2 regions of the Streptomyces sp. NPDC003456 genome follow, and region 1 is predicted to be linked to the other one. Evidence: riboswitches for the same ligand, from Rfam matches in the RefSeq annotation. Region 1 holds a riboswitch; the other holds the start of a gene.

Region 1 (3,675 bases):
TACCGGCCGCTCGGCCTGCGCGACACCAGTCTCCCCATGGGCTACGAGATGCCCGAGCCCTACATGCACGGTTACGCCGTCGAACCGCCCGAGCCGCCGGAGGACGTCAGCGAGCTGATCAGCGCGTCCGGCGTGTGGGCCTCGGGCGGCATCATCTCCACCCCGCGGGACATGACGCGCTTCATCCGCGCCTACGCCGCCGGTCGCCTGACGTCGCCGGAGGTGCTGCGCGAGCAGCGCCGGTGGGTCGAGGGCGCCTCGGAACCGGCCGGGCCGGGCCGCAACAAGGCGGGACTCGCCATCTTCCGCTACGAGACCCGCTGCGGAGTCGTCCTGGGGCACACCGGCAACTTCCCCGGCTACACCCAGTTGATCGCCGCGACCCCGGACGGCCGCAAGTCCCTCACGTTCTCGCTCACCACGCAGGTGAACAAGACGCTGAACCCGGATCTGCTCCAGCAGCTGCGCACCGTCCAGGAGAACGCGGTCTGCGCCCTGCTGGGCAAACGCCCCGCCTGAGGCGACACTTCGCTTCGGACCGGGCAGCGCACCCCGCGGCCGCCGGCCCCTGAAGGGGACGGTCTCCGGCCGCGGGCCGCTGGTCGTGGTTCGGCTACTTCAGAACCGTCGCAATCATCGCGGCGACGATCGCTGCCCATGCGAGCAGGGCCACCGCGGTATGCACACCACTGCTCCGCGAGGCCGGACGGGGCCTCGGCCGTCCCACCTCGCGGCAGACGCAGTGGTCCCGAGGAAGTCGCGACAGGTCCAGCCAGTAGGCACCGAGCAGGCGGGTGTCCGGTCGGGTGTATGAGTCGTCCTCCATGCCGGGGGCAACGACAGGCCGCCGGGGAGGGCACGGCGACGTCAACGGCGCGCCCGACGGAGCGACAAACTGATAGGCACGGCAAAGGGCTATTGAACCGAACGATAGAAATTCACCACCGGACCGTGACACGGCAATGACCGTCCAGTTGTGCCCATGCATCTGTCGCTCCTGACGATGCACCGAGTCACCTCGTAAGTCACGGAGAATTTATGCTGAACGCCACGGTGTGGACCTTTGTCGTGAGTGCTTCTGTCTGCACCATCGGGTCCGTGTTCCTGTCCGATCCCCACCGGCGACTGCACCACACGGACGCGGCGGAACTGCGCCGCCGCCGGCTCCTCGTCGAGGTGCTGCGGAGCAACATGCGTCCGCAGCGCTGCGCACCGCCGCCGTCCCGCACCGCGGACGAAGCCGCGGAGCCGGCGGCGAGCGCCGCTCCCCCTCAGCGACCTGCGACGACTCCCTGAGGCGGTCGTCGCGTCAGGTCGGGACAGCATCTCGTCCGGGCTGCCGCACGGGAGCCGGCAGCCGGCCGCGATCATCGTGACAACGTACGTATCACCGATGGCGTCACCCGTTCGCCTCAGCACCCATCTGCCGGCTCCGGCGTTAGGGTGCATATGACACGGGCAGGAGCGGCCACCCTGTCCTCCGCGCTTGAACACCAGATCATTTCAGCCGGTGCATTTCACTCGACCACGACGTGCCTCGAATTCACAGCGCGTCGAAAAACACTCGGACATCCAGAACCAATTCCCCATTCACGCTTTCCTGAGGCCCCGTGAAGAATGGCCGCCGGTCGGCCTGGGCAGCGGGAAATCACCGGACCCCTCTAGAGAGCCCGGTTGCGGCCGTGCGGAGTGAAGGCGTACAGGTCCAGGATGTCCGGCCGGGGAGCGATGCCCGGCCCGCCGGCGCGTACCCACTCCACGATGTCCTCCGTGGCGGCCGGGTCGTTGACCAGGCCCAGCCACACCGGGCGGGCCCCTGCCGCCCGGCCCGCCGACGAGGGCTGCACGACGATGACGTTGGCCTGATCGCACACGTCCAGGCAGTCGGACACCCGCACGGGCATCTCGGCCCGCAGGCGCGCCGTCTGTTCGGCGTGGTCGACGCCGGTCACCTTCGGGCTTCCGCAGCAGCAGTCCCGGCAGACCACGACCCGGCACGGGACGGCGCGGGCGCGTCGTCCGGTCGTCCCCCTGCCGAGGCCCTCGTTGTCAGTTGCTTCGGGCACGCCGAACCACCTCTCTCCGGGGAGATCCGCCCCGGGGTTCTTCGAGGAGGCGACGACGTGAGTCTCCTGGCTCCCGGGTCGCAGCTCGTCCCGGCCTTCCCGCCCCCTCACGGGGGCAGTGGCCCGCACGGGATCCGCTCGCCGGTCACAGTGGCGGGACCGCGCCGGATTCACACCGGCTTCCTCGGACCGCCGTCGCCCTGTCGCCGTTCATCATCGCATCAGCCGATCGCCCGCACTGCGCGGCAACCGGCCCTGATGCGGGCGGTGGTGAGCGGGCCGACGGCCCCGGCGGTGGCGCGAGGGGCGCGCACGTCACCGGGGGCGCCCTTTCGATCCGTGCGCGGCGGGCCGTAGGATCGCCGGGTCATCGCCGCGACGGGAACATCAGGAAGCCGGTGCGAATCCGGCACGGTCCCGCCACTGTGACCGGGGAGTGCACCCTCCGACACGCCACTGCGCGCCGCGCGGGAAGGCCGAGGGAGAGCGTCGATCCGGGAGTCAGGACACTGGCCTGTCGCGGGCCCGATCCGAGGAGCGCGGACTCCCCAGGAGGCTTCACGTGTACGACGGCATGTCCCGTCCCCCGCTGTCCACCCCTGCCCGCAGGCGCCGCGCCCGGCGCGCCGCGGCGGTCGCATGCGCCCTGTCGGCCCTCCTGTCGACCGCCGGCTGCGGATCGTCGCGGAGCAGCGGGCAGGGCGCCGAGCCCGCGGGCTCACCGGCCGGTTTCCCGGTCACCGTCGACAACTGCGGTGTGCGGACGACGTACGAGAGGCCGCCCGCCCGTGCCGTCACCATCCACCAGCACCCGGCGGAACTCCTGCTCTCCCTCGGTCTGAAGGACCGCATGGTGGGGACCGCCTTCCCCGACTCGGCCGTGCTGCCGCACCTGCGGAAGGACTACGCGTCGATCCCCGAACTGGCCGAGAAGGAACCGTCGTTCGAGACGGTCCTGGAGGCCGAGCCGGACCTCGTCTACGGCGGGTACGGCAGTGCCTTCGCCGAGAGCGAGGGCCGTTCCCGCAAGGCGTTCAGCGACTCCGGCATCGACACCCACCTGAACCGCGAGTACTGCGGCAAGACCAGGGTGACGATGCAGGACACGTACGCCGAAGTCCGCACCGTCGGGCGGATCTTCGGCGTGAGCGACCGCGCGGACGAGCTCGTGTCGGACCTCCGGGCGCGGGTCGGCAGGGCCGCCTCGGCCGTCGAGGGTGCGCGCGAGGTGTCCGTCTTCGTGTACGACAGCGGTGACAAGGCGGCGTTCACCGCGGGCGGCAAGAGCCTGGGCACGGAGCTGATCCGGCTGGCCGGCGGCAAGAACGTCTTCGCGGACCTGGACGACGTCTTCGGCGACGTCTCCTGGGAGCAGGTCGTCGAGCGGAAGCCCGAAGTCATCGCCGTCTACGACTACGCGGGCGCCGGGAGCATCGAGCAGAAGAAGAAGTTCCTGCTGTCGCAGCCCGCCCTCCGGGACGTCCCGGCGGTCAGGAACAAGCGGTTCGTGGTGCTGCCGCTGACGGCCACCCTCGTCGGTGTGCGGTCCGCGTACGCGGTGGAGGACCTGGCCCGCGGCATCCACCCCGAGAGCTTCCGGTGACCGCCC
Region 2 (3,675 bases), on a different contig from region 1:
CTCGGCGGCTGGCGCATCATCCGGACCATGGGCAAGGGCCTGACCGACCTCCAGCCGCAGCAGGGCTTCGCCGCCCAGACCAGCGCGGCCACGGTCATCCTGGCCTCCTCGCACCTCGGCTTCTCCCTGTCCACCACCCACTCCGTCTCCGGCGCCGTGATGGGCGCGGGCCTCGGCCGCAAGGGCGGCGTGGTGCGCTGGTCGACGGCGACGCGGATGTTCGTCGCGTGGGGCCTGACGCTGCCGGCCGCGGCCCTGGTGGGCGCGCTCGCCGAGTACGTCACGGGCTTCGGCGACTGGGGCACCGCCGTGGTGGCCGTCTTCCTGGTCGGCTCCAGCGCGGCCATCTGGAAGATCTCCCGGCGTGAGGTCGTCGACCACACCAACGTCAACGACACCGGGGAGGCGGAGCCGGCCGGCGTGGTGACCACGGCGATGGCCGCGGTGACGCCGCCGCCGGCGGGGCAGATCGTCGAGGAGCCGGTCACCGCGTTCCCCGCGCAGGCCACCTCCGAGCGGACCCCCTCCACGACCACCACGGTCTGATCCGGCCACCGGAAGCAAGGAAGAGTCACCGATATGAAGATCGACTGGGCGGCCCTCGGTTCCGTCTTCGGCGTCAGCCTCGTGGTCACCGTGGCCCTGGTGGGCCTGTTCACCCTCGGCATCACCGGCCTGTCCCGCCGTGAGCGGGCGGCCGCCGAGGGCGGCTCCGCGGGCCTCGCCGTCACCGGCGCCTACGCCTGCTTCGCCGCGTGCGCGGCGGCGGTGGGCTACGGCATCTACCTGATCATGGCCTGACGGCCGCATCGTACGAGCGCGACCGCCGGGCGGCACGGGACGTGAGGTCCCGTGCCGCCCGGCACGTGTGTGACCGGGGGGATGTGGGCTTCTCCACACTCTCCCCCCGCAGGTCAACGGCAAGTTGACGGTTGTTCGCGGCCGTGGTGGACTGCCGGGGCCAATACGGCGGCAGGAGAGGAAGCCGGTGCGAGTCCGGCGCGGTCCCGCCACTGTCACCGGGGCGGACGCCCCGGGAGCCAGGAACTCTCACCGCCGGTCTCTTCGAACCAGGGCGTGGACACCCTGAGTGAGGACACATCGCCATGCGCGGCTGCCGACCGAGGCCCACCACCCCGTCTGCGACCTTCCCTCCGGCCGGCTGAGCCGATGGGTGCCGGTCGCGTCTTCGCGTACGGCGCCGCCGCCGGCCTGATCGGCGACCTGCTGCTCGGCGATCCCCGCCGGGGGCATCCGGTCGCCGCGTTCGGGCGGGCCGCGGGCGCCGTGGAACAGGTGCTGTGGCGGGACCACCGCGGGTGGGGCGCGCTGCACACCGCCGTGTGCGCCGGCGGAGCCGTCGCGCTCGGGGCCGTCGCCGCGCGCGCCGTACGGCATTCCGCCGCCGCCTCCACCGTCCTGACGGGCGCCGCCACCTGGGCCGTGGTCGGGGGGACGTCGCTGGCGCGGGAGGCCGCAGCCGTCGGGCAGGCCCTGGAGGCCGGGGACCTCGAGGCCGCCCGGGCCAGGCTGCCGCACCTGTGCGGACGGGACCCGCAGGCCCTCGACGCCGACGGCATCGCCCGGGCCGTGGTCGAGTCCGTCGCCGAGAACACCTCCGACGCGGTGGTGGGGGCGCTGGTGTGGGGAGCGGTCGGCGGGGTGCCGGGACTGCTCGGGTTCCGGGCCGTCAACACCCTGGACGCCATGGTCGGGCACAAGTCGCCCCGCCATCGGCGCTACGGCTGGGCCTCGGCCCGGCTGGACGACCTCGCGGGATGGCCGGGCGCCCGCCTGACCGCCGCGCTGGCGGCCCTGGCCGGACCCGATCCGCGCGGGGCCGTACGGGCCTGGCGCGCGGACGCCGGACTGCATCCGAGCCCCAACGCCGGTCCCGTGGAGGCCTCCTTCGCCGGGGCGCTCGGGGTGCGGCTGGGCGGGACGCTCTCCTACGGCGGGCGGGTCGAGCACCGGCCCGTGCTGAACTCCGAAGGGCGTGCCGTCGTCACGGACGACGTGGAACGGGCCGTGCGGCTGTCGCGGCGGGTGACCTGGCTCGCGCTCGGGGTGTGCGCCGGGGCCCGGCTGCTGACCGGCGCGCGGCGAGCGAAAAGGGGGAAGTGGGCATGAGCGGTGGGCTTCTCGTGGCCGGCACCACCTCCGACGCCGGCAAGAGCGTCGTGACGGCGGGCATCTGCCGGTGGCTGGTGCGCCAGGGCGTCGCGGTCGCGCCCTTCAAGGCGCAGAACATGTCGCTCAACTCCTTCGTGACCCGGGAGGGCGCGGAGATCGGGCGGGCCCAGGCCATGCAGGCGCAGGCCTGCCGGATCGAGCCGGCCGCCCTGATGAACCCGGTGCTGCTCAAGCCCGGCGGCGAACAGAGCAGCCAGGTCGTGCTGCTGGGCAAGCCGGTCGGGGAGATGAGCGCGCGCGGGTACCACGGCGGGCGGCAGCAGCGGCTGCTCGGGACGGTGCTGGACTGCCTGGAGCAGTTGCGGGGCACGTATGACGCGGTGATCTGCGAGGGGGCCGGTTCGCCCGCCGAGATCAACCTGCGGCGGACCGACATCGTCAACATGGGCATCGCGCGCAACGCCGGGCTGCCCGTGCTCGTCGTCGGCGACATCGACCGGGGCGGCGTCTTCGCCTCGTTCTTCGGGACGGTGGCGCTGCTGTCCCCCGAGGACCAGGAGTGCGTCGCCGGATACCTCGTCAACAAGTTCCGCGGGGACGTCTCCCTGCTGGAGCCCGGGCTGGAGATGCTGGAGGGCCTCACCGGGCGGCGGACGTACGGCGTGCTGCCGTTCCGGCACGGGCTGGGCATCGACGAGGAGGACGGGCTGCGGGTCTCGCTGCGCGGGACCGTGCGGGAGTCGGCCGTCGCGCCGCCCGTCGGCGAGGACGTGCTGCGCGTCGCGGTGTGCGCCGTGCCGCTGATGTCCAACTTCACCGACGTCGACGCGCTGGCCGCCGAACCGGGCGTCGTGGTGCGGTTCGTGGACCGGCCCGAGGAACTGGCCGACGCCGACCTGGTCGTCGTGCCCGGCACCCGCGGGACGGTCCGCGCGCTGGAGTGGCTGCGTGAGCGGGGGCTGGCCGGGGCGCTGGCCCGCAGGGCCGCCGAACAGCGGCCCGTCCTCGGCATCTGCGGCGGTTTCCAGATCCTCGGCGAGCACATCGAGGACGACGTGGAGAGCCGGCGCGGCCACGTCGACGGGCTCGGACTGCTGCCCGTGCGCGTGCGGTTCGCCCGCGAGAAGACCCTCACCCGGCCGGCCGGCGAGGCCCTCGGGGAGCACGTCGAGGGCTACGAGATCCACCACGGAATCGCCGACGTCCTGGGCGGCACCCCCTTCCTGGACGGCTGCCGGGTCGGTCAGACGTGGGGCACGCACTGGCACGGCTCCCTGGAGTCGGACGGCTTCCGCCGGGCCTTCCTGCGGGAGGTGGCCGCCGCCGCGGGCCGGCGCTTCGTGCCGGCGCCGGACACCTCGTTCGCCGCGCTGCGCGAGGAGCAGCTCGACCGGCTCGGCGACCTGATCGAACAGCACGCGGACACCGACGCGTTGTGGCGGCTCATCGAGTCCGGCCCGCCGAAGGGCCTGCCCTTCGTGCCGCCGGGAGCACCCGCGTGAGCGCCGTGCCCCCGCCCCGGCGGGCCGGCCACCCCGAACG

Evidence for each region. A riboswitch is a leader RNA that binds a small molecule or an ion and turns the genes downstream of it on or off. The one in region 1 is predicted to bind cobalamin.
Region 2: linked by a shared signal. The riboswitch ahead of ACFYWG_RS31990 (cobalamin biosynthesis protein) and the one ahead of ACFYWG_RS02315 (hypothetical protein) in region 1 are both predicted to bind cobalamin.

The regions. Positions count from the first base shown of each region.
Region 1 covers NZ_JBIAOK010000001.1:622,335-626,009, forward strand. Annotated here, with positions in the region: gene ACFYWG_RS02305 (serine hydrolase domain-containing protein) at 1-519, shown strand, start outside; gene ACFYWG_RS02310 (hypothetical protein) at 1,069-1,296, shown strand; gene ACFYWG_RS02315 (hypothetical protein) at 1,662-1,988, opposite strand; cobalamin riboswitch at 2,126-2,252, opposite strand; cobalamin riboswitch at 2,453-2,578, shown strand; gene ACFYWG_RS02320 (ABC transporter substrate-binding protein) at 2,629-3,669, shown strand; gene ACFYWG_RS02325 (FecCD family ABC transporter permease) at 3,666-3,675, shown strand, end outside.
Region 2 covers NZ_JBIAOK010000009.1:89,959-93,633, reverse strand. Annotated here, with positions in the region: gene ACFYWG_RS32000 (anion permease) at 1-546, shown strand, start outside; gene ACFYWG_RS31995 (hypothetical protein) at 580-801, shown strand; cobalamin riboswitch at 932-1,070, shown strand; gene ACFYWG_RS31990 (cobalamin biosynthesis protein) at 1,171-2,130, shown strand; gene ACFYWG_RS31985 (cobyric acid synthase) at 2,127-3,635, shown strand.